Regions from separate parts of the Erwinia sp. INIA01 genome, predicted to be linked through region 3. Evidence: riboswitches for the same ligand, from Rfam matches in the RefSeq annotation. Region 3 holds a riboswitch; each other region holds the start of a gene.
What was found. A riboswitch is a leader RNA that binds a small molecule or an ion and turns the genes downstream of it on or off. The one in region 3 is predicted to bind thiamine pyrophosphate.
Positions count from the first base shown of each region.

Region 1: it holds a riboswitch for thiamine pyrophosphate, as region 3 does, so the genes downstream of both, OMR58_RS01660 (FAD-dependent oxidoreductase) here and thiM (hydroxyethylthiazole kinase) in region 3, are expected to answer to the same signal.
Region 2: it holds a riboswitch for thiamine pyrophosphate, as region 3 does, so the genes downstream of both, thiB (thiamine ABC transporter substrate binding subunit) here and thiM (hydroxyethylthiazole kinase) in region 3, are expected to answer to the same signal.
Region 4: it holds a riboswitch for thiamine pyrophosphate, as region 3 does, so the genes downstream of both, OMR58_RS11105 (TenA family protein) here and thiM (hydroxyethylthiazole kinase) in region 3, are expected to answer to the same signal.

Region 1 is NZ_JAPDNC010000001.1:370,528-377,953, reverse strand. Features, by position in the region: gene OMR58_RS01675 (NAD-dependent succinate-semialdehyde dehydrogenase) at 131-1,513, shown strand; gene OMR58_RS01670 (sensor domain-containing diguanylate cyclase) at 1,516-3,288, opposite strand; gene OMR58_RS01665 (LLM class flavin-dependent oxidoreductase) at 3,481-4,536, opposite strand; TPP riboswitch at 4,724-4,844, shown strand; gene OMR58_RS01660 (FAD-dependent oxidoreductase) at 4,986-5,915, shown strand; gene thiS (sulfur carrier protein ThiS) at 5,915-6,112, shown strand; gene OMR58_RS01650 (thiazole synthase) at 6,114-6,875, shown strand; gene OMR58_RS01645 (HesA/MoeB/ThiF family protein) at 6,875-7,426, shown strand, end outside.
Region 2 is NZ_JAPDNC010000007.1:155,248-162,673, forward strand. Features, by position in the region: gene OMR58_RS14100 (MFS transporter) at 617-1,801, opposite strand; gene sgrR (HTH-type transcriptional regulator SgrR) at 2,052-3,716, shown strand; TPP riboswitch at 3,753-3,871, shown strand; gene thiB (thiamine ABC transporter substrate binding subunit) at 3,910-4,896, shown strand; gene thiP (thiamine/thiamine pyrophosphate ABC transporter permease ThiP) at 4,872-6,482, shown strand; gene thiQ (thiamine ABC transporter ATP-binding protein ThiQ) at 6,466-7,167, shown strand; gene OMR58_RS14125 (DedA family protein) at 7,180-7,426, opposite strand, start outside.
Region 3 is NZ_JAPDNC010000003.1:219,604-227,029, forward strand. Features, by position in the region: gene cpsG (phosphomannomutase CpsG) at 1-791, shown strand, start outside; gene OMR58_RS06620 (glycosyltransferase family 4 protein) at 909-2,063, shown strand; gene wcaJ (undecaprenyl-phosphate glucose phosphotransferase) at 2,185-3,582, shown strand; TPP riboswitch at 3,711-3,816, shown strand; gene thiM (hydroxyethylthiazole kinase) at 3,853-4,644, shown strand; gene thiD (bifunctional hydroxymethylpyrimidine kinase/phosphomethylpyrimidine kinase) at 4,641-5,441, shown strand; gene fbaB (class I fructose-bisphosphate aldolase) at 5,619-6,671, shown strand; gene OMR58_RS06645 (LuxR C-terminal-related transcriptional regulator) at 6,770-7,393, opposite strand.
Region 4 is NZ_JAPDNC010000005.1:212,938-220,363, reverse strand. Features, by position in the region: gene phnN (ribose 1,5-bisphosphokinase) at 1-287, shown strand, start outside; gene OMR58_RS11125 (FAD-binding oxidoreductase) at 467-1,972, opposite strand; gene OMR58_RS11120 (c-type cytochrome) at 1,990-2,346, opposite strand; gene OMR58_RS11115 (cytochrome c) at 2,367-3,758, opposite strand; partial or broken gene OMR58_RS11110 (Rpn family recombination-promoting nuclease/putative transposase) at 4,061-4,438, shown strand; TPP riboswitch at 4,521-4,634, shown strand; gene OMR58_RS11105 (TenA family protein) at 4,711-5,349, shown strand; gene OMR58_RS11100 (anion permease) at 5,468-6,931, opposite strand; gene citX (citrate lyase holo-[acyl-carrier protein] synthase) at 6,953-7,426, opposite strand, start outside.

The DNA.
Region 1 (7,426 bases), on a different contig from region 3:
TTGAGTAAGTAACTTTCATTATTATTCATTTTTAAAGAAAGAGTGACAAGCTTATCCTTGACCCCATGCCGCATTTCAGCCTGAGCCGCTGGGTGCTATGTCGAACCGAATGACCGAGAAGGTGCACAACATGACTGACGTAAATTCTGCCGTTTCCCGCAACCCCGCCACGGGTGACGTGGTGGCCCGCTATCCTTTCGCCAGCCGGGCCGACGTGGATGCCGCACTGGCACAAAGCGACAGCGCTTTCCAGCACTGGCGCACCAGCCCGCTGAGTGCACGCGTGCAGCTGCTGTTGTCTGTTGCCGCCGGGCTGCGCGAACAGAGCCGTGCGCTGGCGGAGATGATGACGACTGAAATGGGTAAGCCCATCGACCAGGGCCTGGCCGAAGTGGAGAAAAGCGCGAAGCTGTGTGAATGGTACGCGCAGCACGGTCCAGACTTCCTGAAACGTGAACCGACCACCGTCGAAGGTAACAAAGCCTTTGTTGACTATCTGCCGCTGGGTGCCGTGCTGTCGGTGATGCCGTGGAACTTCCCGATCTGGCAGGTGCTGCGCGGCGCGGTACCGATTCTGCTGGCGGGCAACAGCTATCTGCTGAAACCGGCCCCGAACGTGATCGGCTGCGCACTGCTGCTACAGCAGGTGTTGAGCAATGCCGGGGTGGCGGAAGGGCTGTTTGCGGTGGTTAATGCCGATAACGACGGCGTGGCGCAGGCGATTAACGATCGCCGTATTAAAGCCGTAACCGTTACTGGCAGCGTGCGCGCCGGATCGGCAATTGCCGCGCTGGCCGGAGCCGCCATCAAGAAATGCGTGCTGGAGCTGGGCGGCTCCGATGCTTTTATCGTGCTGGCGGATGCCGATATCGATGCGGCAGTGAAAGGGGCGATTGCCGGTCGCTTTATGAATAACGGCCAGCTGTGCATCTCGGCGAAACGCATCATCGTGGAGAAAGCGGTGTTTGACACCTTCCGCGACAAATTCCTCGCTGCGGTGAAGGCGATGAAAATTGGCGACCCACGTGAAGCCGGGGTGTGGATTGGTCCGATGGCGCGCTACGATCTGCGCGATGAGCTGGATTCGCAGGTGCAGGCCACGCTGAAAGAGGGTGCCACTCTGCTGGTGGGCGGCCACGTGCTGCCGGGCGACGGTAACTACTATGCGCCGACGGTTCTGAGCGACGTCACGCCCGCAATGACCAGCTTTAAGCAGGAACTGTTTGGCCCAGTGGCCTCGCTGATTGTGGCGGATGATGCCGAACATGCGGTGGCGCTGGCCAATGATTCAGAGTTTGGTCTGGGGGGCAGCCTGTGGAGTCGCGATCTGGAGGCCGCACAACGCCTGGCGTCGCGCATTGAAACCGGCGGGATGTTTATCAACACGCCAAGCTTCTCTGACCCGCGCGTGCCGATCGGCGGCGTGAAGAAAAGCGGTTTCGGTCGCGAGCTGTCGCACTTTGGCCTGCGCGAGTTTACCAACCCGCAGACCGTATGGATTGAACAGCCCTGACGTTACACCGCCATATGGCTGAACCAGTGTTCCAGCTTGTCCGGCGGTAGGGGATGGGAATAATAGAAACCCTGGATTTCGTCGCAGCCGAGATGCTGCAACGAGGCCAGGGTTTGCAGATCTTCCACGCCTTCGGCCAGCACCACGTAGTTCAGCTCTTTCAGCATGGTGATCATATGGCGGGCAATCACTTCGCAGGCCGGATCGCAGTTCAGCTGCTGGATCAGCGAACGGTCCAGTTTAATCACATCGATAGGTATGCGGCGCAGGGTATTAATGTTGTTGTAGCCGGAACCAAAATCGTCCAGCGCAATGCGAAAACCGCGCTGCTTGAGCATATCCAGCCCCCGGCAGGCGTCGGTGCTTTCCAGCACTTGCTGAGTTTCCAGGCATTCAAGGGTCAGATCGCCGGGTTGTAAACCCGCGCGCCGGGTTTTCTCTGCCAGATCGCAGGCAAACTCCGGGCGGGAGAAGTCGCTGACGCTGAGATTAACCGATACCGGCAGATTTAGCCCTTTTTCGCGCCAGACCCGCAGCTGCATCAGGGCGTGGTCAATCACCCAGTCGGTCAGTTCATCCATCAGGCTGGTGTGTTCCGCCAGCGGGATAAACTCGGCGGGGGAGATATTGCCGGCAACCGGATGCTGCCAGCGCAGCAGCGCCTCCAGCCCGACCGGCTTACCGGTGTGCAGGCAGAGCTGCGGCTGATACACGAGGTACAAACCCTGGCTGCCGCGCAGCGCCAGCGCCAGATCGTTTAACAGCTGAAAATTGAGATTGCGGCGGTTATCGCTGTCGGCGTTATAGGCCATCGCCGTCTGCTTCTGGCTGATAGCCTCATGCAGGGCGCTGACCGCCTGGCGCAGCACCTCTGTGACCTGAGAGGTGGCAGGCACAAAACTCACCTCACCGACGTAGATTTTCACATCAATGGTGATATCGCCCAGCACCTGAGCACGAATATGTTCCAGCCGATCGCTGAGCGCCCTGGCGTTAACCGCGCTGTTTTTCCGGCTGAGCAGAGCAAAACGACCGGTAGCGACGGTGTACAGCACGTCCTCTTCGCTCAGATGCAGCCGGGAACGTACCGTTGCGGTCAGGGCTTTCAGCAGTGTTTCTACGGCATCCATCCCCATCGAGCGGGCGATTTCATAGGCGCGCGGCATATCAATGCAGTCAATCAGCGTCAGGGTCAGCGGATCGAAGCTGGAGGCACGCTGCAGCAGGCCAATATCCTTCAGCAGCCGCTGGCGATTGGGCAACTGGGTGACCACATCTTTGTAACCCGCAGTGTACCAGGCATCAAGATAGCCGCTGACCAGGCCCGACAGCAGCTCCAGCATCGTTGACTGATGTTCATCGATGGTGTGCGGCCGGGTGTCGGTAATACACAGGGTTCCCACCGAAATGCCTTCCCGCGTGTAGAGGGGTATACCCGCGTAGAATCGAATGAAAGGCGCGCCCAGCGTGAAGGGACTTTGGCTGAAACGCGGGTCGAGCAACGTGTCGCTACAGATCAGCAGCGAATCCCTGAGCACCACCTGGCGGCAGAAGGCGTCATGCAGCGAACTTTGCGGCACATCCAGGCAGCAGGCGGCCTTAATATACTGATTTTCATTATCCAGAACCGAGACAAAGCAGCCCGGGAACGCCAGCAGATCGCTGGCGAGCAGGGTGAATTTTTGCAAAATATCATCGCGGATAGCATCTTCAGATTTGAGCATCTCAAGGGCAGCCAGGCGTCTGACATCATCGTTACTGAAGGTCCCACTCATGGTTTGGATTCGCATTAAAGAGTTGATGGCTGCTGACCCCGTCAGACTATCACGATTCCTCTCTCTGACTGGTCGATCTTCACTGCTGTCATCATGAAAATAATTTTTAATGATAGTGAAGAGATTGCATCATTCCAATGCGGTCCCGGGTTTTGCTGGCACTACATGCGTAATTGTGATGGAAATCATGGCTCAGAGAGCCATGTCGATGTTTTCCTCACGGTTTACACGGCGGCGCCAGCCCAGCTCGGGGGCAATCAGCGTGGCGAAGTCGCTGATAATCTGGCGATACTGGTCTGCGGTGAACTCATAGGGCAATTCCAGTCTCAGTTCATCCACTTCGCGCAGGATCGGATCGTTAAACAGACGTTCCAGGATCTGTTCCGCATCGCCCACGATATCCTGTGAAAACAGCGTACGGCGCGGCCCCTGCGGTGTCAGCGTGCGTTCATAGCGGCTGGCGGCAAATTCCGCGTAGCGGCGGCGGGTTGGGGTGTCCGCACTGTCGATGGGAACAATGACCCGGCCTGCGGCGATACGCGGCCGACGCGGGGCATCTTCGGGCCAGTTTTTACGATAGGTGGCAATCTGCGCCAGCTGCGCCTCATAGTAATTATTCGTCTCTTCACCTGAGGTCAAATTGCCGATCAGCATGTTAAAACCGTTCGCCGCCGCCCAGGCCGCCGATTTCAGCGAGCCGCCGCCGTACCACAGGCGATTAACCAGCCCCGGCGAGTCGGGATGCAGGCGCGGGCGCTGCTGGTTGCCCGGCGAGGCAATCAGGGTATTTTCATCCGCCAGCCAGCGGCCGCTGAGGTTATCCCGCAGGCGTCGAACCCGATCGTAGGAGAAATCTTCCTGCCGCCAGTCGCCGGAGAACAGCGCCGGGCCGATCAGTTCCAGGTGGTTCGGCTGCCCGGCACTGAGGCCCACGTTGAGCCGTCCACGGGACAGCACGTCCACCGTCAGTAAATCTTCCGCCAGCCGAAACGGGCTTTCATAGCCCATCTGGATCACCGCGGTGCCCAGCTCAATATGCCGGGTGCGCTGCGTGGCGGCGGCCAGAAAGGTACTCGCCGAGGAGACGCCGTGCTCCAGATGGCGCTGGCGAATCCAGGCACCGTTGTAGCCCAGCGATTCACCCAGCTCGAACAGTTGCAGGGTCTCTTCCAGCCCCTGTAGCGGGGCGTGGTCCGGGTAGTTCCCGGGAGTAAGGAAAGCGATATGCGATATGGCCGGTTTCGTCATGGTGTCCATCCGTTCAGACCTGATGTGGGAAAGGCGCACTGAAAAATCCTTCAGCATCGGGCAATTGTGTTGCCTGCCCCGCACTTTGCAAAATGCTGAATCCGGCACTCTATTTTCATCTGGCGAAAACGGTCGTCGAAATAAATCCACCTAAACGCTTGCGGTTGCGCTCAGGATGCAATAAAAAAGTCTCTGTCAGGGGAGTCTCGCCGAAGAGACTGAGAGGCTGATTGCGATTTATCGCGGCTCAGCGACCCTTAGAACCTGACCCAGTTGATACTGGCGTAGGAAGACCTGTCGTGCCGCTTCACCGCACGCCTTATCGGGCAGATCGCAGCCGCCGAACGCCGATACTCTCCCTTCTCATTATCGCGGGTCTTCTTAGTTATCTGAGAGGCCGGTATGACGTTTGTAACAACTCTCCCTGAATATTCCGCCGAGGCGACATCGTGAGCCACTGGTCGATCCTGGGTTCCGGCGTGACCGGGCTGTGCGTGGCTACTGCGCTGGCCGACGCCGGAGAAAAGCTGGAAATCATCACCTCTGAGGAATACTGCCCCGCGTCGCACTATGCGGGCGGTATGCTCGCGCCGTTCTGCGAGGGTGAAGGCGCACCGGAAGAGGTGGTCAGGCTGGGGCAGGGCTCCGCCGACTGGTGGCAGGCGCACGTCAGCGGCGTGGAGCGCCAGGGTACGCTGGTGATCGCACCGCCGCGCGACAGCATGGAGCTGAACCGCTTTGCCAAAATGACCCAGGGCCATGAGTGGGTGGACCCGGGCAGCGTGGAGGATCGTCTGGCCGGGCGATTCGCACGCGGGCTGTTTTTCCCCAGCGAAGGGCACCTTGACCCGCGCAAGGCGATGCAGGAGCTGAGGCAGAAGCTGCTGGCCGCGGGGGTGGCGATGCACCACGGCAAACCAACGGGCAAAATTATCGACTGCCGGGGCATTCACGCCGCGCCGCTGCTGCCGGAACTGCGCGCCGTGCGCGGTGAGATGCTGATCCTGCAAAGCGATGAGGTGCAGTTTTCACGCCCGGTTCGCCTGCTGCATCCACGCTTTCCCTGCTACCTGGTGCCGCGCAGCGAAGGGCGCTTTATGCTCGGTGCCACCATGGTGGAAAGCAACGACGCCAGCCCGATCAGCGCCCGCGCGCTGATGGAACTGCTGAGCGCGGCGTACACCATCGACCCGGCGCTGGCCGAAGCGCGGGTGATTGAAACCGGCAGCGGCCTGCGCCCCTCTTACCCGAACAACCTGCCGGATATTCGCTATCGCGACGGCACCTTCCACGTCAACGGCATGTACCGGCACGGCTTTTTGCTGGCACCGATCGTGGCGCAAAATCTTATCCAACAGCTGTCGCAGGAGACGCGTTGATGCACATTTTACTGAACGGTCAGGCGACCGAAACCCAGGCCGCGACCCTGACGGCGCTGCTTAACGAGCAGCAGATCGATCGCAGCTGCGTGGCCTGCGCGCTGAACGGCGATTTTGTCCCGCGCGGGCTGTATGACGCCACGCCAATTAACGAAGGCAGCAAGATTGAAGTGCTGTCACCGATGCAGGGGGGCTGAGATGAACTTTTACGATTACGCACCTGAATCACGCTTTCTGTTGGGCACGGCGGGCTACCCGTCGCCGGAGATTTTAGGCCAGGCGATTGAAGCCTCCGGCACCGAGATTATTACCGTCAGCCTGCGTCGTGAAGGCGGTGCGGGTGGGGCGTTCCGCGATCTGCTGACCCGGCTGAACAAACGCGTGCTGCCGAATACGGCAGGCTGCCATACGGTGAAAGAGGCGGTCACCACGGCACATATGGCGCGTGAGCTGTTCAACACCCGCTGGATCAAGCTGGAGGTGATCGGCCATGCCGACACGCTCCAGCCGGACCCGTTCGGACTGGTTGAAGCGGCGCGTATCCTCTGCGAAGAGGGGTTCCAGGTGTTTCCCTACACCACTGAAGATCTGGTATTGGGCGAGAAGCTGCTGGAGGCGGGCTGCCAGGTACTGATGCCGTGGGGTGCGCCGATCGGTTCCGGCCAGGGGCTGCGCAATATTGAAGGGCTGCGCACCATGCGCGCATGGTTTAAGGACGTGCCGCTGGTGGTGGATGCCGGGATCGGTACGCCGAGCCAGGCCGCGCAGGCGATGGAGATGGGCTTTGACGCGATCCTGCTGAATACCGCCGTAGCGAAAGCGCAGGACCCGGTGCGCATGGCCAGCGCCTTCCGCGATGCGATCCACGCCGGGCAGCAGGCGCTGCTGGCCGGGCCGATGGAGCGCCGCGATATGGCGGCGGCCTCAACCCCGGTCTTCGGCCTGGCGGAGTTTAACTGATGGATCGCTACCAGCGGCAGACCATGCTGCCGGAAATCGGCCCGCAGGGACAGCAGAAGCTGGCGCAGGCGCGGGTGCTGGTGGTCGGCGCGGGCGGCCTGGGTGCCACGCTGCTGCCGCAGCTGGCCGGGGCGGGAGTCGGCTTTCTGCGCGTCTGCGACGACGACCGCGTGGAGGTGCATAACCTGCACCGGCAGACGCTGTTCACCATGCAGGATGTCGGCCAGCCGAAAGCCATGGCGGCGCGCCGGGCGCTGAATGGGCTGAACCCGGAGTGCGAGGTGGAAGCCGTTGACATCAGGCTGTCCGGCAGCAGCCTGGACCACGCGCTGCGCGATATTGATGTCGTGGTGGATGCGGCGGATAACTTCGCCATCACCTGGCTGCTTTCTGACGCCTGCTTCAGCCGTGGCCTGCCGCTGATTTCCGCCTCGGTTCTGGGGCGGCAGGGCTATGTTGGCGGCTTCTGCGCCGGTGCGCCGAGCTATCGCGCGCTGTTTCCGCAGTTGCCGTCCTCGGCGGCCAACTGCAGTACGGCGGGGGTGATGGGG
Region 2 (7,426 bases), on a different contig from region 3:
CCATGCGCCCGACGGTCTGCGAACCCGGCCCACACCGATTGCCTGTTAACAAATTCGTTGCTGTTCGTTAAAAACCGATGTTTCCCGCAGCAACACCATTGCCTGAAAGGCTGAACGTTACGGGACAGGTTAGCCGGGTGTCTGCCGCAAGGATGCGGCAGCCAAGCCTCCAGGGAGGATTCACGGCGACCCGGCGATCTGCTCGTAACGGTCAGCCGCAGCACCGAGTTCACAGCCTTGTCATCCAACAGCAACAGCATTGCCTGAAAGGCCGAACGTTACGGGACAGGTTAGCCGGGTGTCTGCCGCAGGGACGCGGCAGCCAAGCCTACAAGGACGTATTCACGGCGACCCGGCGATCTGCCCGTAACGGTCAGCAGCGGCACCGAGTTCACAGCCTTGTCATCCAACAGCAACACCACTGTATGAAAGGCCGACCGTTACGGGACAGGTTAGCCGGGTGTCTGCCGCAGGGATGCGGCAGCCAAGCCTACGGGGACGTATTTACGGCGTCTCGGCGATCTGCCCGTAACGGTCAGCCAGGGCACCCGATTCACAGCAAAACAATCCCGTGTATCGAACGCTCAAGCCAAACAAACCCAGGCACCCAACATTATTATACCGCCCTCGCCTCCCGAATCCGCCACGACAGCGCAAACGACACCAGCACCAGAGCAAACGCCAGAATATAAACCGCATGATGACCAAAGTTTTCCGCCACCGTCCCCTGGAATATCCCGGCCAGAATCACCCCGGTCGAAATACTGTTAGTAAACAGCGTGGTCGCCGCACCCGGCCGCCCGGGCATTAAATCCTGGAACCAGATCATGCCAATCCCGGCGATAATGCCGATAAACACCGCGTTAAACAGCTGCAAAACCATCAGCGCCGCGCGATTCTGTAACAGCACCAGCCCAAGGTAGAACAGCGCGCCGCAGCCCACCGCCAGCAGCATCATATTGCGCTTGCCGGTACGCCTGACGTAGCGCCCGGCCAGCAGCATCACCGGAATTTCCAGCCCGGCGGCAGTACCCATCAGTAGCCCCGCCAGCGAGTCCGGCAGCCCCAACGTGCTGCTGATATACAGCGGCATATCAATAATGTACATACTGTTGCAGGACCACATCAGCACCGAAGCGATAAACAGCAGCCGCACATCGGTGTTCTTCAATCCGCTAACCTCAGCCACCGGCATCGCCGTAGTCGGCAGCGCTCGGGGCACCGACGGCAGGGTAAACCAGATCATCGCCATGCAGACTACAAACAGCAGCGCGGCGATGCCGAACATCAGAGTGAAACCGAAATTCAGAACCAGCGAGAAGGAGAGCGGCGGCCCGATGACCCACGCCAGCGACATCTGCGCACGCATCACCGAACTGAACATCACCGCCTCGCGTGCCGAACTGTCGGCATACTCCCGCGCCAGAGCAAAAATCTGCGGCATCGCCACGCTGGCAATGGCGGACAGCATCACGCCCAGCGTAATCAGCGTCAGATAATGGCGATTAAACGCAAACAGCACGGCGTTTGCCACGGCAATGGCGCAGCAAAACAAAATCAGCATACGGCGATCGCCGCGATTATCGGAACGCTTCGCCAGCAGCAGGCTGACCACAATCCCCGCCACTGCATTCACCGTGTAGAACAGCCCCACCCAGAACGGCCGCACGTCGACTTCACGGCTGAGGAACAGGCTGAGCGTCGGTGCCTGTAGCGCACCGGCAATGCCGACCATAAACGTAATCGCCATAAACGCCAGATAGACCGGATTAAAACGATGACGCGCCAACAGCGATTTCATAGCAATGCCTCACTGGCATAAAAAAGGGAGAAATAATGCAAAAGCTTAGAAGAGAAACGACGAAAAAAGCCAGCGACATTTTTGCCCGCTGGCTGGTGAACAGCACCATACTCAGAAATCAGTGACCTCAGCCACTAAAGATGGCCAAGCGCCACTCCGTAGAGTGCCTCCCGCTCTTCCATCTGCTGCCATTATCGCCGTAATATACGGCAGGAAAAACTGACCGCTTTCACTACGGAGTTCCTCTTTTATGTCCTCACCGCGCTTGCAGCAGCAATTTATCCGGCTCTGGCAATACTGCGACGGCCAGCCGCAGGAAACCACGCTTAACGATCTGGCAGTACGGCTCAGCTGCTCGCGGCGCCATATGCGCAATCTGCTGAATGCCATGCAGGAGGCGGGCTGGCTGGAGTGGCAGGCGGAAGCCGGGCGCGGCAAGCGTTCACGGCTCAGCTTTCTCTACACCGGATTGGCCCTACAGCAGCAGCGTGCTGAGGATCTGCTGGAACAGGACCGTATCGACCAGCTGGTGCAGTTAGTGGGGGATAAAAACCGCGTGCGGCAGATGCTGCTTTCCCATCTCGGACGCAGTTTCCGCCAGGGCAAACATATCCTCCGCGTACTTTACTATCGCCCACTGCTTAACCTGCTGCCAGGCACGCCGCTGCGGCGATCGGAAACCCATCTGGCCCGCCAGATTTTCAGCGGTCTGGCGCGAATAAATGAGGAAAACGGGGAAGCTGAACCGGATATCGCCCACCACTGGCAACAGCTGAGCCCACTGCACTGGCGATTCTTTCTGCGCCCGGCCATTCGCTTCCACCACGGTCGCGAACTGGATATGGCAGACGTTATCACCAGCCTGCAGCGCTTAAAGGAGCAACCGTTATTCAGCCACTTCGAACGTATTGAATCCAATGCGCCGTGGACGCTGGACATTCACCTCAAACATACCGACAGCTGGCTTCCGTGGCTGCTGGCCAGCGTCAGCGCGATGATCCTGCCAAAAGAGTGGCCGTTTATTCGCAATTTCGCCCGCCAGCCAACGGGAACCGGCCCCTATGCCGTCGAGCACAATCAACAAAGCCAGCTGCGTATCAGCGCCTTCGACGACTATTTTGGCTACCGCGCATTGATTGATGAGGTCAATATCTGGGTGCTACCGGAAATCAGCGATGAGCTGGTTTACTCGGGCGTGAAGCTGCAAAGCGACGATACCGACGAGCAGCCGCAGGAGAGCCGTCTCGAAGAAGGCTGCTATTTCCTGCTGTTTGACCAGCGCTCCGAACTGGGCCGTAACGAGGCCGTTCGCCGCTGGCTGAGTTCAATCTTCAACCCGATTACCCTGCTCAACCACAGCGGGATTGCCTATCAGCGTTACTGGTTCCCGGCATGGGGCCTGCTGCCGCGCTGGCACCATCGCCACGATATGGAGATGACCGATAAACCCGAAGGGTTGGATTCGCTGACCATTACCTGGTACAGCGATCAGATTGAACACCAGGGCATCGCCAACGCTCTGGGCCCCATTCTTGCCGCGCACGGCGTGGAGCTGATAACCCAGGAACTGGACTACGAGAGCTGGCATCAGGGAAACGCCGACAGTGATATCTGGCTGGGCAGCGCCAACTTTACGTTACCGCTGGATTTCTCGCTGTTCTCGCTGCTGTATGAAGTTCCACTGATGCATCACTGCATTCCCATCGACTGGCAGCAGGATGCGCAGCAGTGGCGGGAGCAGAAGCTGCCGCTGGCCGAGTGGAGCAAGCAGCTGATCGACAATCATTATCTGCACCCGCTGTTCCACCACTGGCTGCAACTGCACGGCCAGCGCAGCATGCGCGGCGTAAGAATGAACACCCTGGGCTGGTTCGATTTCAAATCCGCCTGGTTTGCGCCACCGGATGAGGCATGAGTGCTTTCGTTAGCGGAGTGAACTCTCTAGAATAAGCCGTTCTCAACGGGGTGCGGATAACCCGGTTGCCCGGCAGCAGAGTGATACCGCTGAGAGAAAACCCGTCGAACCTGATCCGGCTCATACCGGCGTAGGGATTTGAGAGTGCTGTCTGCTCAGATCCTTTGCGCATCTTCTTTTCAAGGAACGCAAAGTGCTAAAAAAAATCTTACCTCTGCTGGTGCTGTTCTCGCTGCCCGCCGCTGCCGCGAAAGACGTACTGACCGTCTATACCTACGATTCGTTCTCCGCCGACTGGGGCCCCGGTCCGGCGGTCAAAAAAGCCTTTGAGGCACAGTGCAACTGCGAGCTGAAGTTCGTCGCGCTGGCGGATGGCGTTTCGCTGCTCAACCGTCTGCGGATGGAGGGTAAGAACAGCCAGGCCGACGTGGTGCTGGGTCTGGACAACAACCTGCTGGATGCGGCCGAAAAAACCGGTCTGTTCGCCGCCAGCCAGGTCAATACCGACAGCAGCAGCGTTCCCGGCGGCTGGAAAAACAGCACCTTTGTGCCCTTTGACTACGGCTGGTTTGCCTTCGTTTACGACAAAACCCGCCTGCAAAACCCGCCGAAAAGTCTGAAGGAGCTGGTTGAGAGCGATCGTCCGCTCAAAGTGATTTATGAAGATCCGCGCACCAGCACGCCGGGCCTGGGTCTGCTGCTGTGGATGCAGAAGGTGTATGGCGAACAGGCTCCGGCAGCCTGGCAGAAACTGGCACAGAAAACCGTCACCGTCACCAAGGGCTGGAGCGAAGCCTACGGCCTGTTCCTGAAAGGCGAAAGCGATATGGTGCTGAGCTACACCACCTCCCCCGCCTACCACCTGATTGAAGAGAAGAAAGACCAGTACGCCGCCGCCAACTTCAGCGAAGGCCACTATCTGCAGGTGGAAGTAGCCGGTCAGCTCAAGGCCAGCAAACAGCCGAAGCTGGCGCAGGAGTTTATGCAATTCCTGCTGACACCGGCTTTCCAGAACACCATTGCTACCGGCAACTGGATGTATCCGGCGATCAAAACTACCCTGCCTGCCGGTTTTGACACGCTCACCGTTCCGGCGACGACGCTGCAGTACAGCCCGCAGGACGTTGCCAGCCAGCGCAGTCAGTGGATCGGTGAATGGCAACGCGCCGTCAGCCGCTGATCCCCGGCTGGCTGATCCCGGGCGGTCTGACGGCGATAATGCTGGCCGGGATCGCCCTGCTGGCATTCCTGTCGCTGTGGTTTAACGCGCCGGAGAGCGACTGGCGCAGCCTCATCTCGGACAGCTATCTCTGGCACGTGCTGCGCTTTTCGTTCTGGCAGGCGCTGCTTTCTGCCCTGCTGTCGGTGCTGCCCGCCATCCCGCTGGCGCGCGCGCTCTATCGCCGTCGCTTTCCCGGCCGCAGCACCCTGTTACGCCTGTGCGCCATGACGCTGGTACTGCCGGTGCTGGTTGCCGTCTTCGGCATCCTCAGCGTGTATGGCCGCAGCGGCTGGCTGGCGGAATTTTGTTCACTGATCGGCATCAGCTATACTTTTACCCCCTACGGTCTACAGGGCATTCTGCTGGCCCATATCTTCTTTAACCTGCCGCTGGCCAGTCGACTGCTGCTACAGGCGCTACAGCAAATCCCCGGCGAGCAGCGCCAGCTTGCGGCACAGCTTGGTCTGCGAGGCTGGACGCACTTTCGTATTGTGGAGTGGACGTGGCTGCGTCGCCAGATTCTGCCCGCCGGTGCACTGATTTTCATGCTCTGCTTCGCCAGCTTTGCCACCGTACTGTCGCTGGGCGGCGGGCCACGCGCCACCACTATCGAACTGGCCATTTTCCAGGCGCTAAGCTTTGATTACGATCCCGGCAGAGCGGCGCTCCTGGCGCTGCTGCAAATGTGCTGCTGTCTGGGCCTGGTACTGCTCAGCCAGCGTCTCAACAAAGCCATGCCCGCGGGAAGCGACAGCCTTGGCGGCTGGCGAAACCCGGAAGACAGCCGCTGCGCCCGACTGCTGGACGGTCTGACGATTACGCTGGCGCTGCTGCTGATCCTGCCGCCGCTGCTGGCGGTCGTTGTTGACGGGCTGCGCCAGGGGCTGAGCGGCGTATTGATTCAGCCCGCGCTCTGGCAGGCCACCTTTACCTCACTGCGCATTGCGCTGGGTGCAGGGGTGCTGAGCGTGATACTGACGGTGATGCTACTGTGGAGCAGCCGCGAGCTGCGTCTGCGCCAGCATCCCCGCTGGGGGCAGACGCTGGAACTGAGCGGAATGCTGATCCTCGCCATGCCGGGTATCGTACTGGCGACCGGTTTTTTCCTGTTGCTCAACGCCACGGTCGGCCTGCCGCAGTCGGCGGACGGCATTGTGATTTTTACTAACGCACTGATGGCCATTCCCTACGCGATGAAGGTGCTGGAAAACCCGCTGCGCGACATTGCCGAACGCTATAACCGCCTGTGCCTTTCGTTGGATATTCGCGGCTGGAACCGCCTGAAGCTGATAGAGCTGCGCGCGCTGAAGCGGCCGCTGGCCCAGGCGCTGGCGTTTGCCTGCGTGCTGTCGATTGGTGATTTTGGCGTGGTGGCGCTGTTCGGTAATGAAAGTTTCCGCACGCTGCCGTTTTATCTTCATCAGCAGATTGGCTCATACCGCAGCAGCGAAGGGGCGGTCACCGCGCTGCTACTGCTGCTGCTCTGCTTCCTGTTATTCACCCTGATTGAAAAACTGCCGGGGCGCCATGCTAAGCCTGACTAACCTGACCTACCTCTATAACCATCTGCCAATGCGCTTTACCTTCAGCGCACAGGCGGGTGAGCGACTGGCGATCCTTGGCCCCAGCGGCGCGGGTAAAAGCACGCTGCTGAGCCTGATTGCCGGTTTTCTGCCTGCCAGCAGCGGCAGCCTGCTGCTGGATGGTCAGGATCATCGTGATTCTCCCCCGGCCAGACGCCCGATATCGATGCTGTTTCAGGAGAACAATCTCTTCCCACATTTAACGGTTGCGCAAAACATCGGGCTGGGGCTGCATCCGGGCCTGAAGCTGAGCCACCAGCAAAAACAGGCTCTTCAGGAGATTACCCGCCGCGTCGGGCTGGAAGAACAGCTGCAAAGATTGCCGCATCAGCTCTCCGGCGGCCAGCGCCAGCGTGCGGCTCTCGCCCGCTGCCTGGTCAGGCAACAGCCGATCCTGCTGCTGGACGAGCCCTTTTCCGCGCTCGACCCGGCGCTGCGTAAGGAGATGCTGGAACTGGTGGATGAAGTATGCAACGAGCGCAATATCACGCTGCTGATGGTGTCACACAGTATTGAAGATGCGGCGCGCATCGCGCCGCGCAGCCTGCTGATTGTGGACGGCAGAGTTTACTGGGACGGCAGCACCGTACAGTTACAGCAGGGCGAAGTCGATGAAGCGGAGATTTTGGGGATCAAACGCCGTTAACCCCCGTAACACTCAGAAGAAAACCTGCCACAGCAGATGGCGGAACACCGGCATCAGCGGATGGAACTGAATGGCAATAAAGCTGCCGATAGCCAGAACCAGCATGAACGGAGCCAGCCAGCGCAGACGTGATGCAGGCAGATAAGGAGTGGCCCAGTCGTGCTGCTTTTTCGCCCGCAGCCAGCGCCAGCTCAGCCAGAAGCCCAGCCACACAACGATAGCCACCAGCAACAGCAGCCATTTAAACAGGCCGCTGCTG
Region 3 (7,426 bases):
AGCAGGCAGGGGTTAATGTAGAGTTTATTAAGGTTCACCATACCCCCGACGGTAACTTCCCTAACGGTATTCCTAACCCGCTGCTGCCAGAATGCCGCCAGGACACAACGGATGCCGTTGTTGCTCATCAGGCAGATATGGGTATCGCCTTCGACGGTGACTTCGACCGCTGCTTCCTGTTTGATAACCAAGGTAACTTTATTGAAGGCTACTACATTGTTGGCCTGCTGGCTGCGGCATTCCTGGAGAAAAACCCGGGATCGCGCATCATTCACGACCCTCGCCTGAGCTGGAACACCGTAGACATTGTAGAAAAAGCTGGTGGCGTACCTGTGATGTCCAAAACCGGCCACGCGTTTATCAAAGAGCGTATGCGCCTGGAAGATGCCGTGTACGGCGGTGAAATGAGTGCGCACCACTACTTCCGTGATTTCGCTTACTGCGACAGCGGTATGATCCCATGGTTGCTGGTTGCCGAACTGCTGTGTGTTAAAGGCAAAACCCTCAGCGAACTCGTTGGCGATCGTATGGCGGCTTATCCTGCATCCGGCGAAATCAATAGTTCGTTATCTGCCCCGAAAGATGCAATCGCCCGCGTTCTCGAAAAATATCAGCATGATGCCATCAATGTGGATTACACCGACGGAATCAGCGTTGAGTATGCCGACTGGCGCTTCAATCTCCGCAGTTCCAACACTGAGCCTGTAGTACGTTTGAATGTTGAGTCTCGTGCTGATGAAGCTCTTATGCAGTCAAGAACGAATGAGATCTTGGAAATTTTACGAAAATAGTTTATTTCTGACAGGTGGGGATACCCACCTGTATAACTCATTTTTTCAAAAATCTTGATGTAAGAATAAATAAAAAATCTATTCATCAGGGTTAATATTTAAGCCAGAGGGTATGATATGTCTACGGAAAAAAACATTGGCATTGTTGTTGATTGGTTAGTGACTTATGCTGGTGCCGAGCGAGTAGTGAAGGATTTTGTGGATGTTTATCCAAACTCTGAGCTTTATTCAGTTGTTGAGTTTTTAAATGATGATGCAAAAAAACTTTTCCACAATAAAAAAGTTAACACTACATTCATTCAAAAATTCCCATCAGCGAAAAAGAAATATCAAAAATATCTGCCTTTTATGACGATGGCCGTTGAGCAGCTTGATGTTTCAAAACATGATGTTGTGCTTTCAAGCAGTCATGCTGTTGCAAAAGGAGTTCTGACCGGGCCCGATCAACTGCATATCAGCTATGTGCATTCCCCGATTCGCTATGCCTGGGATATGCAACACCAATATCTGCGAGAAGCTGGTTTGAATAAAGGTCTTAAAGGATTCCTGGCGAAATGGTTGCTGCATAAAGTCCGAGTGTGGGACTATAGAACGGCAAACGGTGTAGATCATTTTATTGCTAACTCTCAGTTCATCGCGCGTCGAATTAAGAAAGTATACGGGCGTGAAGCTGATGTCATTTATCCACCGGTAGATGTGGATAGATTTACACTGCATGAAAAGAAAGATGATTTCTATTTTACAGCTTCACGAATGGTTCCTTACAAGCGTATCGATCTGATTGTTGAAGCCTTCAGTAAAATGCCGGATAAAAAATTAGTTGTTATCGGCGATGGCTCTGAAATGGCTAAGATTAAGTCTAAAGCCGGAAGTAACGTTGAAATTATGGGATACCAGTCAAACGAAGTTATGGTTGATCATATGCAAAGAGCTAAGGCTTTTGTTTTCGCCGCAGAGGAAGATTTCGGTATTACTCCGGTAGAAGCTCAGGCCTGTGGTACACCAGTAATTGCCTTTGGTAAAGGTGGTGCCCTGGAAACAATTCGTCCTTACGGGGTTGAAAAACCAACGGGAATATTCTTCGATCATCAAACGATTGAATCCGTAATTGAAGCTGTTAAAAAATTCGATGCGATTGACGATGCAATCACGCCACAAAACTGCCGTGAAAATGCTGTGCGTTTCTCAAGCGAAAGATTTAAGAAGGAAATTGCTGATTACGTCGAGGGAAAATGGTCTTTATTTAACGAAACTAAAAAAATTCGTTACTGATTTAATCATGGTTGGGCTTTTTCACGAACTCAGCCTGATTTAAGAACGCAATCATCTGATGCTATAAATATACCTAATCACTTCAGGTTGTTGACCTACAGCTAACAAGAGTGACACTAGAATGACAATTCTACATCATCGAACACGCTCAAATGCCAATGCCTCATTGATATCAATGGTGCAGCGTTTTTCAGATATCTCTATTATATTCTTGGGTTTATATGTTGTTGCCTATTTCAACGATCGGCAGTTCGACTATAAACATGTATTGATTGCACTCGTAGTTTTGGTTGTCTTCCAAATGATCGGTGGAATGACCGATTTTTACCGTTCCTGGAGAGGAGTGAAATCTTCCGCAGAGCTGATCCTGATCTCCAAGAACTGGACGTTAAGTCTGTTACTGACTTTGGGGTTAAGCTCCCTGTTAAGTGACTTTGATCTGAGCTTCAAAATATTCATTCAATGGTATTTGGTTGTCGTTGCCGGTTTCCTTGTATGCCGTATGGCCATTCGTATTGGTTCCGGGATGCTAAGAAAGATGGGATACAACACACGTAACGTGGCGCTTGTGGGGACTATGCCAGCCGGTATCAACTTGATCAGCAGTTTTCTTGAAGAGCCGTGGATGGGTTTTGTTGTTGCCGGCGTCTATGATGAGCAGCCAATTGAAAACACCAATGGTATTAAATACGCGGGTGACTTTGACAAACTAATCGAGGATGCCCGCGAAGGCAAATTGGATCGTATCTACATTGCGATGAGCATGAAAGATGAATCCAAAATTAAAGATATTGTCAAACGCTTAACGGACACTACCTGTTCTGTTTTACTAATACCGGACGTTTTCACTTTCAATATTCTTCAGTCTCGTACTGAAGAGATTAATGGTGTGCCGGTAGTCCCATTATTTGATACGCCTCTTAACGGTATCAATATGGTATTCAAGCGTCTTGAAGACATTATTGTGTCATCGATTATTCTGCTGTTTATCTCACTGCCGTTGATTGTTATTGCCTGTGCTGTGAAGATGAGTTCTCCTGGTCCGGTTATCTTCCGCCAGATTCGTTATGGCATGGACGGTAAACCAATAATGGTATGGAAGTTCAGAACCATGTCAGTCATGGAAAACGGCGCTAAAGTTACCCAGGCTAAGCAAAACGATCCTCGCGTGACCAAAGTCGGTAAGTTTTTACGCAATACCTCACTGGATGAACTGCCGCAGTTCTTTAACGTGCTTTTTGGTCAGATGTCAGTAGTGGGTCCACGCCCTCATGCCGTTGCGCACAACGAACAGTATCGCTCACTTATTGAAGGTTATATGCTGCGCCACAAAGTTAAGCCGGGGATAACAGGGCTTGCGCAGATTAATGGCTTCCGTGGTGAAACGGACACGCTGGACAAAATGCAAAAGCGTGTTGATTTCGACCTGATTTATATTCGTGGTTGGAGCATTTGGTTGGATTTGAAAATTATTTTCCTGACTTTCTTTAAAGGTTTCGTTAATAAAGCTGCTTATTAATCTGGACCTTATGATAAGACTATGTCGGACAGGCTTTAAGATGAATAAAAACCCGCCTCGGCGGGTTTTTTACTTTAGAATTCTTATGCTTGATTTAGCCCATCCCTTTACATATTCTTTCCGTCGAAACACATGACTCGGGGTGCCCCTCCTGTTTTCCCAGGACAAGGCTGAGAAAAACCCGCATAACCTGAACTGGATAATGCCAGCGGAGGGAAGTCAGATGCCTCCAACCGGCATCGCCTTCTTGATCGCCGGTTGGGAGTATAGATGAGCCAACCCATTCCCCTCAGCCACCACGATGTGGCGCACTCTCTGGCGCTGTTCCGCCAGCAATCCCCCCTTATTCACTGCATGACCAATGATGTGGTACAGACCTTTACGGCCAACGTTCTGCTGGCGCTTGGGGCATCCCCGGCGATGGTGATCGATGCCGAAGAGGCTGCGCAGTTTAGTGCGGTAGCCAGCGCGCTGCTGGTCAATGTCGGCACGCTGACCCGCTCGCGCAGCGCGGCGATGCTGGCGGCGGTGGAGTCAGCAAACCGTGCAGGGCGCAGCTGGTCACTGGACCCGGTGGCGGTCGGGGCGTTAGCCTTCCGTACCGAATTCTGCCATCAGCTGCTGAATCATCAACCTGCCGCCATCCGCGGTAATGCCTCAGAGATCAAGGCGCTGGCGCAGGAAGCCGTTTCAGGGCGCGGCGTCGATTCCCGGCATCAGTCCGATGCCGCGATCCAGGCCGCACAGAAGCTCGCTTTGCAGAGCGGGGCGGTTGTGGCGGTCACCGGAGAAGTGGACTTTGTTACTGACGGTCAGCGGACTCTCAGTGTCAGCGGCGGTTCACCGTTGATGACGCGCGTGGTTGGTACAGGCTGTGCGCTGTCGGCGGTGGTGGCGGGTTTTGCCTCGCTGCCCGGCGATCGCCTGATCCACGTTGCCAGCGCCTGCCGCGTGGTATCACTGGCCGGCGAGCGTGCCGCCGCGATCGCAACAGGACCGGGGAGCTTTATCCCTGCCTTCCTTGATGCGCTCTATCTGTTGACCCCGGAGGAACTGGCATGAAGCGGATTAATGCACTGACCATTGCCGGTACCGATCCCAGCGGCGGAGCGGGTATCCAGGCGGATCTGAAAGCGTTCTCGGCGCTGGGCGCTTACGGCACCAGCGTGATCACCGCGCTGGTTGCGCAGAATACCCGGGGCGTGCAGTCGGTTTATCGTATTGAGCCAGATTTTGTTGGCGCGCAGCTGGATTCAGTGCTGTCGGATGTACGTATCGATGCGATCAAAATCGGTATGCTGGCGGAATCCGACATTGTGGAAGTGGTGGCCGAGCGTTTGCAGGCAGCCACCACACCCTGGGTTGTGCTGGATACGGTGATGCTGGCAAAAAGCGGCGATCCGCTGCTTTCTCAACGGGCGGTTGCCACACTGCGCGAACGCCTGCTGCCGCAGGTGTCGATTATCACGCCAAATCTGCCGGAGGCCGCTGCTCTGTTGGACTGCCCGATGGCGAGCAACGAGCAGGAGATGCGCGAGCAGGGCAGGGAACTGCTGGCGATGGGCTGCCAGGCGGTGCTGATGAAGGGCGGCCACCTCAGCGAGTCGGAAAGCCCGGACTGGCTGTTCACCCGCGAGCTGGAACAGCGCTTCACCGCGCCGCGCGTGAATACCCGCCACACCCACGGCACCGGATGCACGCTCTCTGCGGCGCTGGCCGCGCTGCGCCCGCGCCACGATAATTGGGTGGCAACCGTGCAGGCGGCGAAGACCTGGCTGCAGGGTGCGCTGGAGCAGGCGGATTCGCTTGAAGTCGGGCAGGGGATTGGTCCGGTTCATCACTTCCACCAATGGTGGTAATGAATGCAGGGGCAAACGCGCTTTTGTGCGCATTAGTCTGAAAAATCCAGTCAGCAATTTGCCTGGTTAAAGGTTTAGGTTCACCCTGTTGAGGTCAGAAATCAGTCGTATTTCTGAACAGCGGGCCATTTGACCGTTGGCTGGTCGTGGCCCTCCCTACCTTTGACAGGAGTTATCATGACGGACATCGTACAGTTATTGGGCAAAGAAGCAGATTCTCTTTTGCAACATCGCTGCATGACTATTCCAGCAGACAGCCTCTATCTTCCGGGATCGGATTACGTAGACCGGGTGATGGTTGATAATAACCGTCCCCCGGCGGTCTTACGCAATATGCAAACCCTGTATAACACCGGTCGTTTAGCCGGGACAGGTTACCTCTCTATCCTGCCGGTTGACCAGGGCGTTGAGCACTCCGCCGGCGCCTCTTTTGCCGCAAACCCGCTGTACTTCGACCCGAAGAATATCGTCGAGCTGGCGATTGAAGCGGGCTGTAACTGCGTCGCCTCCACCTATGGCGTGCTGGCTTCCGTTTCCCGCCGCTATGCGCACCGCATTCCGTTTATGGTCAAGCTGAACCATAACGAAACCCTCAGTTATCCTACCCAGTACGATCAAACCCTGTATGCCAGCGTTGAGCAGGCTTTTAACCTGGGGGCCGTTGCCGTGGGGGCAACCATCTATTTCGGTTCCGAGCAGTCGCGCCGTCAGATCGAAGAGATCTCGGTAGCGTTTGAGCGCGCGCATGAACTGGGGCTGGTCACGGTGCTGTGGGCCTATCTGCGCAACAACGACTTCAAAAAAGACGGTGTGGATTATCATGCCAGTGCGGATCTCACCGGTCAGGCAAACCATCTGGCGGCGACCATCGGTGCAGATATCGTTAAGCAGAAAATGGCGGAAAATAATGGCGGCTACAAGGCGGTGAACTTCGGTCATACCGATGAGCGGGTTTACAGCAAGCTGACCACTGATAACCCCATCGATCTGGTGCGTTATCAGCTGGCTAACTGCTATATGGGACGAGCAGGATTGATTAACTCCGGCGGTGCAGCAGCGGGGGATACCGATATTGCGGAATCCGTACGTACTGCCGTGATTAATAAGCGTGCCGGAGGAATGGGGCTGATTCTTGGCCGTAAAGCATTCAAGAAATCAATGAAAGACGGCGTGGCGCTTATTAATTCCGTTCAGGATGTCTATCTGGATAAAAAAGTCACCATAGCTTAATAATATGACAGGCGGACATAAAATATCCGCCTGTCATATCCTGCCACTTGCTATATAAAACACCCTGGTGTTGGCGCAATCTTCCCACCAACAAACGACTAACTCAAATGCGGTACGTGAGTCAGGCTTTTGGCTAGATTGATTATCTGGAACAGCACTTTAGTCCGCTTTGATTTACTTTTCTTCTTCAGATTGTTTTTATGAGAAAGTACGGTCTTCAGCTTGATGTTAATATGTTCAGAAATCTCTACCGAGCTTCTTTCTTTCATCCAGAGATTAAGTATTTCAGACTCGCGCTTGCTGAACGACAGCGGTGTTTCATCAGCCGGATAGAGCCCAACAGGTTGAGCGGCCTGCTTTAACCTGTTGTTTGAAAACAGGTTTTTTACGGTGTTGATTGACACGTTCTGCGCCATAATCACCACGTTCGGCTTGATGTAAATGTAATCTTCAAATGATGAATGAACCACCCGCATAAAGATAATAAACAGGGTTTCCGGATTCATTGCAATCAGTTTTTTTATCTCTTCCCTGTCGTTTTCCGTGTTGTAAACGGATTCGCAAATAAACGCTATTTGCGTGGAGCCTTGCTGTAATAGTCGTGCGCAGTTAGGAAGATTATCCAGCAGATGAATATCCTTTTTTTTACCGCCTGCTTCATTGATAACGCTTTTTAATCCATGGCTGAAATAATCACATTTATTTAATATGATATAACTCATAAAGTACAGCCTTATTTAAGTTGGTTAACTGCA
Region 4 (7,426 bases), on a different contig from region 3:
TGGTCAACGGTTCGCGCCGCCATCTGGCGATTGCACAGCAGCGCTACGGCGACCGTCTGCTGCCGGTGTGCCTGCAGGTTTCGCCGGAGGTGCTGGCAAAGCGGCTGCGCCAGCGCGGACGCGAGGACGAAAGCGAAATTGCCCGTCGGATGCAGCGTGCGGCAGAGCCGATCTCGGCAGGGTGCTTGACGCTAAATAACGACGGGGCACTGGAACGCACGCTAAAAGATTTTTCGCTGCTGCTGGCGGAAGTACCGTGCCGGGATGCGGAACAGAACAGCAGGTAACCGTACTATGGCCAGCCATTGTGCACTTGCGCGCAATGGCTGCCTGGATAAAGGTCAAAGTGACTTTTTCAAAGCCAAACTAAGAAATCAAAAATTGATGACTGATTACCAATGAGCCATTATCTGTTGGCGTATGACGCAATTGACGCGCAAAGCATGCGCAGACTGCCTCCTGTACCTCACATGTCAGAGACAACAACCCCGTCCTTTTCCTGTTTGATATAGCTGTAAAAGCGTTTTTCCGGATCGTACATTTCCCGGACCTGATTCAGCTTCTGCCATTTCTCGGCAGAAAAACACTGATTCACCATCTCCGGGGCGACATCCAAATCGATTTCATTAATGTAGTAACCTTTCGCGTACGGTTTGATCGCCGCGTTGAGTTTCAGCATCAGCTTCCTGTTCGCCTCAATTTCTTCTTCCGTTGAGCCGATCAGATACCAGGAGATATAGTGCGGTGCCCAGTAGGTAAAACTGCACGGTTCCGGCACCGTCGGATTGGTATCAATCACCGAAAAACCAAACGAACGCGAATCAACGGCTTCGTTTTCCAGCAGTTCGGCAACAACCGGCAGCGCCAGCTCTGGCCGATCGGTGAAAAAGGCCGTTTCGCTGGTTCTGCTGGTGCTGTAGGCATCCGTTGCGCCCAGCGCCTGGAACAGATCCAGATAGGTCAGGGAGCGATTATGCACGCTTTGCAGGGTGCACAAATCCGGGAGTTTGCTGTTATTAAAAATGTCGGCCACTTCCCGTGCTTCCGCCTCCGTACTGCCAAATGAAATCACGTTAAGCGCCAGATGCCAGCGCTGTTCTGACGGCGGTGTACCCGGCGGGGAGAACTTGCCCAGCGCGCCGAGGATCTCCGAACGCTTCGCATTGGCCGGCAGCAGCGTCATGATTTCATCCAGCGCGGGGCGCAGGTCCGTAACGGGAAAGTAAAAACTGTTCATAATCGCGGTGGGCGCATCGTGCAGCTTTAGTCTGTAGCGCAATACTACGGCGAAAAATCCCGGGCCAACGCCGCGCATCGCCCAGTAGAGATCCGGGTTTTCTTCGGGCGAGGCCATGACGATCGAGCCGTCCGCTAACATCACCTCTGCCGCCAGAATCGACCCACACGCCATACCATAGGCGGGCATATTCCAGCCCATGCCACCGCCTAACAGAAATCCACCGAGGGTAACGAATCCGGTATGCGCCCCTGGGAATACCAGCCCTTTATCAAAGGTGGCTTCGTTCAATTCCTGACTAAGAACCCCGGGCCCGGCCCAGGCGGTTTTGGTCTGCGGGTCCAGCTCAATACTGTTAAAACGCGACATGTCGATGGTCACTGCGCCGTTACGTAACGGGGCCAGCGTGATGTTATGCCCGGAGCTGCGCAGTGCAACCCGACGCCCCGTCTGCTTTGCATAGATCAGCAGGATTTTTATATCTTCAGCGTCCAGCGGCTGAGCAATCACATCAGGGAATCGTTTCGGCTTTTTATTGTACCAGGTCATCGCCCAGAACCAGCGGAAATAGCGCGGGTCGGCGTGGCTGATAAAGGGCCCCTTGAAGCCTTTTGGTCGAACAGGATCGCTGCCGGCAGCAAAACTGGTGACCGGGCGAAGCAGGCCTGAAAACAGTATGCCAACGGCAGCTGCGGCCTTGAGGAAATGTCTGCGTGCCAGTAATAACGTCTGCACAAAAGCTCCTTGTCAGATTACGGGTTGGCGGAAGGCAACTGGCTAAAGTAATGAGAAAGTTGGCTGATATCTGTGTCCGTCAGACCGTTCACAACGTTCTGCATCATGCCGTTTTTACGGCTGCCGTCACGAAAGGCCTGGAGCTGACTGCGTAAATAGGGTGCTTTTTGCCCGGCCAGATTGGGCCACTCCGGATTCTGGCTTATACCGCCCGGACCATGGCAGCTCATGCAGCGGCTGGCCGTTTCGGGCTGCGCAAATTCCTGGCTTTTACCATCCGTGCCATCCGACATCGCCAGTGCCTGCGGCGCAGCGAAAATCGCCATGCTGGTCAGGAAAAGCCATATCAGTAAGCGGCGATTGCTGTTTTTCATACCCACTCCGTCAGTTCTCATTAGTCGCGTACGCTGTTAGCGTTGCGTGTTGTTATATTTTGCCGCACCTCGGCCACCGCTGAAGCGGACACTTCAGGGGCCTGATTGCCCCATGACGAACGAATGAAATTCAATATGTCGGCGATATTTCCGTCGCTGAGTGAATCGGCATAAGCGGGCATGGAATAAAGCGTGTCGTTGTGTTTTGTTTCGGCATTGGTTGCGCCTTCCAGCACAATTTTTATTAAGCTGGCCGGGTCGGGATTATTGACCATGGTATTTAACGCCAGCGCCGGGAATTTATTTTTGTAGCCCAGTCCGTTAGATAAATGGCAGCCTTCGCAGTGGGATAAATACTGTTTTGCTCCGGGGCTTAATGCCTCTCCTCGCGATAACTGATTCAGGGTTGTTAAATCGTAATAGGGCTTATCCTGTATGATATTCGGCTGTAACGAGCGCAGATAAGCGGCGATGGCCGAGAGATCGCTGTCCGACATATATTGTGTGGAGTGGGTGACAACATCGGACATCGGGCCGAAAGTGGCGGTTTTATCTGAACGGCCGGTTTTCAGTAGCGCAACGATTTCATCAGCGTGAGTTTGCCCCAGCCCTGAACGCTGCTCGCCGCGTAGTGAGGGCACCGAATAGCCATCAATGACCTGACCGCCGGACAAGTACTGGGTGCCTTTGCTGTTATCAAAAACGACTTCCTGCAGCGTGATGGCGCGGGGCGTATGGCAGGCACCGCAGTGGCCGAGGCCGGTGACATAATAAGCACCGAGCGCAACCGGTTCTTTCGGCAACGGACCCGGCGGCAGTGGTTTTGGTGCAAAAAGCCAGCGCCACCAGGTCATGGGCCAGCGCATCGAGAGCGGCCAGGGAATGGTGTTGTGCTCGCGGGGAGCCGCGACAGGCGTAACACCGTGCATGAAATAGGCATAAAGCGCTGCCATGTCGTTGTCAGTAATACGCGAGTAAGAGGTCCACGGCATGGCGGGGTATAGCGTGTCATCTGAAGGAGCAATGCCGTATCTGACCGCACGTTCAAAGTCGCCAAACGAATAGTTACCAATACCGGTTTTCTTATCCGGCGTGATGTTCGGCGGGATCATGCCACCAATCGGGGAGGCGATGGGTAAACCGCCACTAAACGCCGGTTTACCGGGGGCCGTATGACAGGCAACACAGTCACCCACGCGAGCCAGATATTCACCACGTGCAACCTGTTGTTCATCCATCGGTAAGGATATTTTAGCGTTGGGATAGCCAGGTTTGGGGATGATAAGAGTGGCTAACCAGGCAAGCACGGCAGCCACAGCCACACAGGCAACGACCCCGCTGGTCCAGCGGCATAGCCGGGATGTGGTCGAACATTTGGTGTGATTTTTGGTCTTTCCCTGGCCATTTTTCATCGGTTTTGATGCCTTGAGTGTGAATTATTTTTCGCTATTTAGTGCTCGTTTATTAGCAATGCGGGTTTTGATTGTTGAAATAACTCGAGAGGATAGTGTCTGAGTTTCTATATTTAAGTTATAAACGAGGTGAGTATGTTCCAGTGCAGGTCAATTTTTTAAACCAAAAATGCCGAGGCGGGTAAATTCGATTTTTTATTAAGACATACTGGTTATTGCATATAATTTACATTTATTTATGCGAGGCAATACTCAGAATTATGTCTATGCCGTTGTGCCTTATTCGGTAATTTTTCAGACATGAAAAACATATCCATCAGCGCGATCTCACCGGGCTGTTGGATCGATTGGCAACCCTGATTTTGGCAAAACACATGACGGGACAGCAGTTGGTTACGCTGGTAAACTATTTTGCGCACTCGGCGGAATTGTCCGATGCAGAGGTTTTTATCCGTAAACTGGCACAGCGCGTGCCGTCGCATAAGGATCAGCTAATGACTCTTGCAGAGCAGCTTGAAAAGAAAGGAATGAAAAAAGGGATTCTGCTCGGGGAGCAGCGCGGCGAACGTTCAGCTACGCTGAAAATTGCGCGAATGATGCTGCGCAATGGACTGGACCCGATCACGGTGATGAAGATAACCGGTTTGAGTGAAGATGACCTCGCAAAGATACCGTATTGATTTTATTTCGTCCGCTGTAAAGTTTTTCAGTCTTAGAGTTTTTGTTTACAACATCTGAACTGACAGGTTATGTTTCTTGCCGAACCTTTCCAGGGGGAGCCCACCAGCGGGCTGAGAGTTTGCACTTGCAACGGTGCGAAGACCCTTAATACCTGATCCGGATAATGCCGGCGAAGGGATGGCGCAACCTGTCTGACTTTTGCCTGCCTCCGATCGAGACGGCCAGAGTATCCACATTCAGTCGCGCTGTCTTTACTTTACAGGACAACACGATGACCGAACGTTTTACCGAAATCCTGCGTAACCAAAATCTGCCAACCTGGTCGGCGGCCGTTAATCACCGTTTCGTTGAGGAGCTGGTGACTGGCACCGTTGACGACCGTGTGATGATCAATTATCTGATTCAGGATCACCGCTTCCTCGACAGCTTCCTGATCCTGGTTGGCGCGGCAATGGCCAGTGCGGATACCACCGAAGCACGCCTGCGTTTTGGCCGCTTTGCCGGGATGGTTTCCTCCGAAGAAAACACCTATTTCCTGCGTTCGTTTATCGCGCTGGGCGTCAGTGAGCAGCTACGTAACGAACAGCCGGATACCGCTCCGACGGCCGGTTTTAAAGCCATCATGCGTGAAGCGGCAGCCACCCGCAGCTATGCGGCGATCCTTACCGTGCTGAACGTAGCTGAATGGCTGTATTATGACTGGGCGACTCACGCTGCCCGACCGCTGCCGGAGAATTTCGTCTACGCCGAGTGGGTTACGCTGCATGATAATCCGGATTTCAACGCGTTTGTGGCATTTATCCGTGAGGAACTGGATCGTGTTGGGCCAGCAGAAGCCTCGCAGTGTGAGGATCTTTTCCGCCGTGCGGTGGGGCTGGAGAAGGCATTTTTTGATGCGGCTTATGCGTAAATCACGCTGAAAGCAGGGTAATGTCAATACGAGTTGCCCGAGAAACTCGGGCATCCGGAGCGTCATAAAGAAGGGGCAGAAAGCCAGTGCAGTCTGCCCCAAAAAACTGCCCCGAAAATCAGCTCCACAGTGCCAGAATTGGCCAGCCGACCAGCAGCAGTAGCGAAATAAATACCACGCCGAATATCGCACCCAGCCGCCAGTAATCTTTCGACTTAACGTAGCCGCAGCCGTAGATAATCACGCCGGGACCGGTGGCATACGGCGTCAGGCAGCCCATAATACCAATCGACAGCACCAGCAGGATACACAGGTGCTCCATCGGCACGCCGGGAATACCTTTCCCCACGGCAAGGATCATCGGCAGCATGGTGGCGGTGTGGGCAGACAGGCTGGCAAACAGATAGTGGGCAAAATAGAACACCAGCACCAGCGCCACCACCGTACCGCTGGGGGAGAATCCCTCCAGATGGCGACTCATGGTGTTGGCAAACCAGTCGATAAAGCCGGAGCGGGTCAGGCCATTCGCCATCACCACCAGCGTGGCGAGGTTAACCAGCGTATTCCAGGCGCTGTGATATTTAGTGATGTCCTTCCACGGAACCACGTGCAGCGCCAGCATCAGGGATACCGCCAGCAGGCCGACCGCCGTGGCGTTAATAATTTTGCCGCCAAATACCCACAAAGACAGACTCAGCAGCACCAGACCAATCAGCGTCATCTCCTGGCGCGTCAGGCGACCCATCTCTTTTAGCGCGCCACCCGCCCAGTTTGAGACTTCCTCGCTGTGGGTGATCTCTGGCTTATAAAGAATATAGGACAGCCAGGGTGCCACGATCAGCAGGATAATCCCCACCGGCAGGAAGCTGAGGAACCACTGCAGCCAGCTGATATGAATACCGGCAATTTTACCCACAAACTCCAGGCCCAGCACGTTAGGCGCGGCACCAGTAATAAACATCGATGAGCTGAGACTGGTGCCTATCACCATCATCCACATCAGGTAGCCGCCGATGCGCTTTGACGAGGGATCGTTGGGGAATGATTTAAACAGCGGCGGCAGGTTTTTGATCACCGGGAACACCGTGCCGCCGGTGCGTGCGGTATTGGAAGGGGTAAACGGTGCCAGCATAATGTCGATGATCACGATGGCGTAGCCCAGCGTCAGCGTGCGCTTACCCATAAACTTAACCATAAACAGTGCGATACGTCGGCCCAGACCGGTAACTTCATAGCCCAGCGCGAAGATAAATGCGCCGAACACCAGCCAGACCGTCGAGCTGGAAAAGCCCGCTAAACCCCATTTCAGCGCCTGTTTACCGGCGTTAAATTCCGGATCTGCCAGCTCGGCGGCATCAAACAACACGTAGTGACTGCCGATAACGCAAATGGTTACGGCGATAAAACTGATCGCGGTTGCCGGGATGGGCTCAAGAATCATCCCAACAATCATCGCCACAAATACCGCAAAATAGTGCCAGGCCTGCGGCGGCATGCCATCAGGCACCGGGATCAGCAGCATAATGGCGAGAACAACCAGCGGTGCCAGAGATTTCCATATCTTATCTTTCGCAATGGACATAATCGATCCTCTATCAGGGATTTAATGATGGTTAATGGCATCAGCCTTCTGGAGCAGCGCGTCCATCTGGCGGAGCAGGTCGGTCACCGGATGTGCGCGATTGCGGGCGCACACCGAGGCCTCCTGCTGACACAGCAGACAGGTGCGGGGAGGCAGGCCGAAGTCTTTGCGCGACAGAAGGGTTCCCTGCGGCGTGAGCACGTCAAAATCCCACAGCCTGCCCAGCGGCGAAGCCTGCTCGAGATCGATCAGCGCGCGCTTCACCCGTTCGGCGGGCGCGTTAACCGCCAGCAGACCTTCCGGGCCGCTGGGTAGCGCAACGCAGCGCTGGCGGTTAATTTCCCAGCCGGACGCTTCCAGCAACTGCCGTAACGCCCGCAGGCCGCGATTGAAAATGTGCCGTGTGAGCGGGCTGTCTTTTACCGATCCCGGTGCCAGAACGGTGAAGGAAATTAACGTACTGGCATCGTGCGCCAGCCATTCCTGCTGACGTGC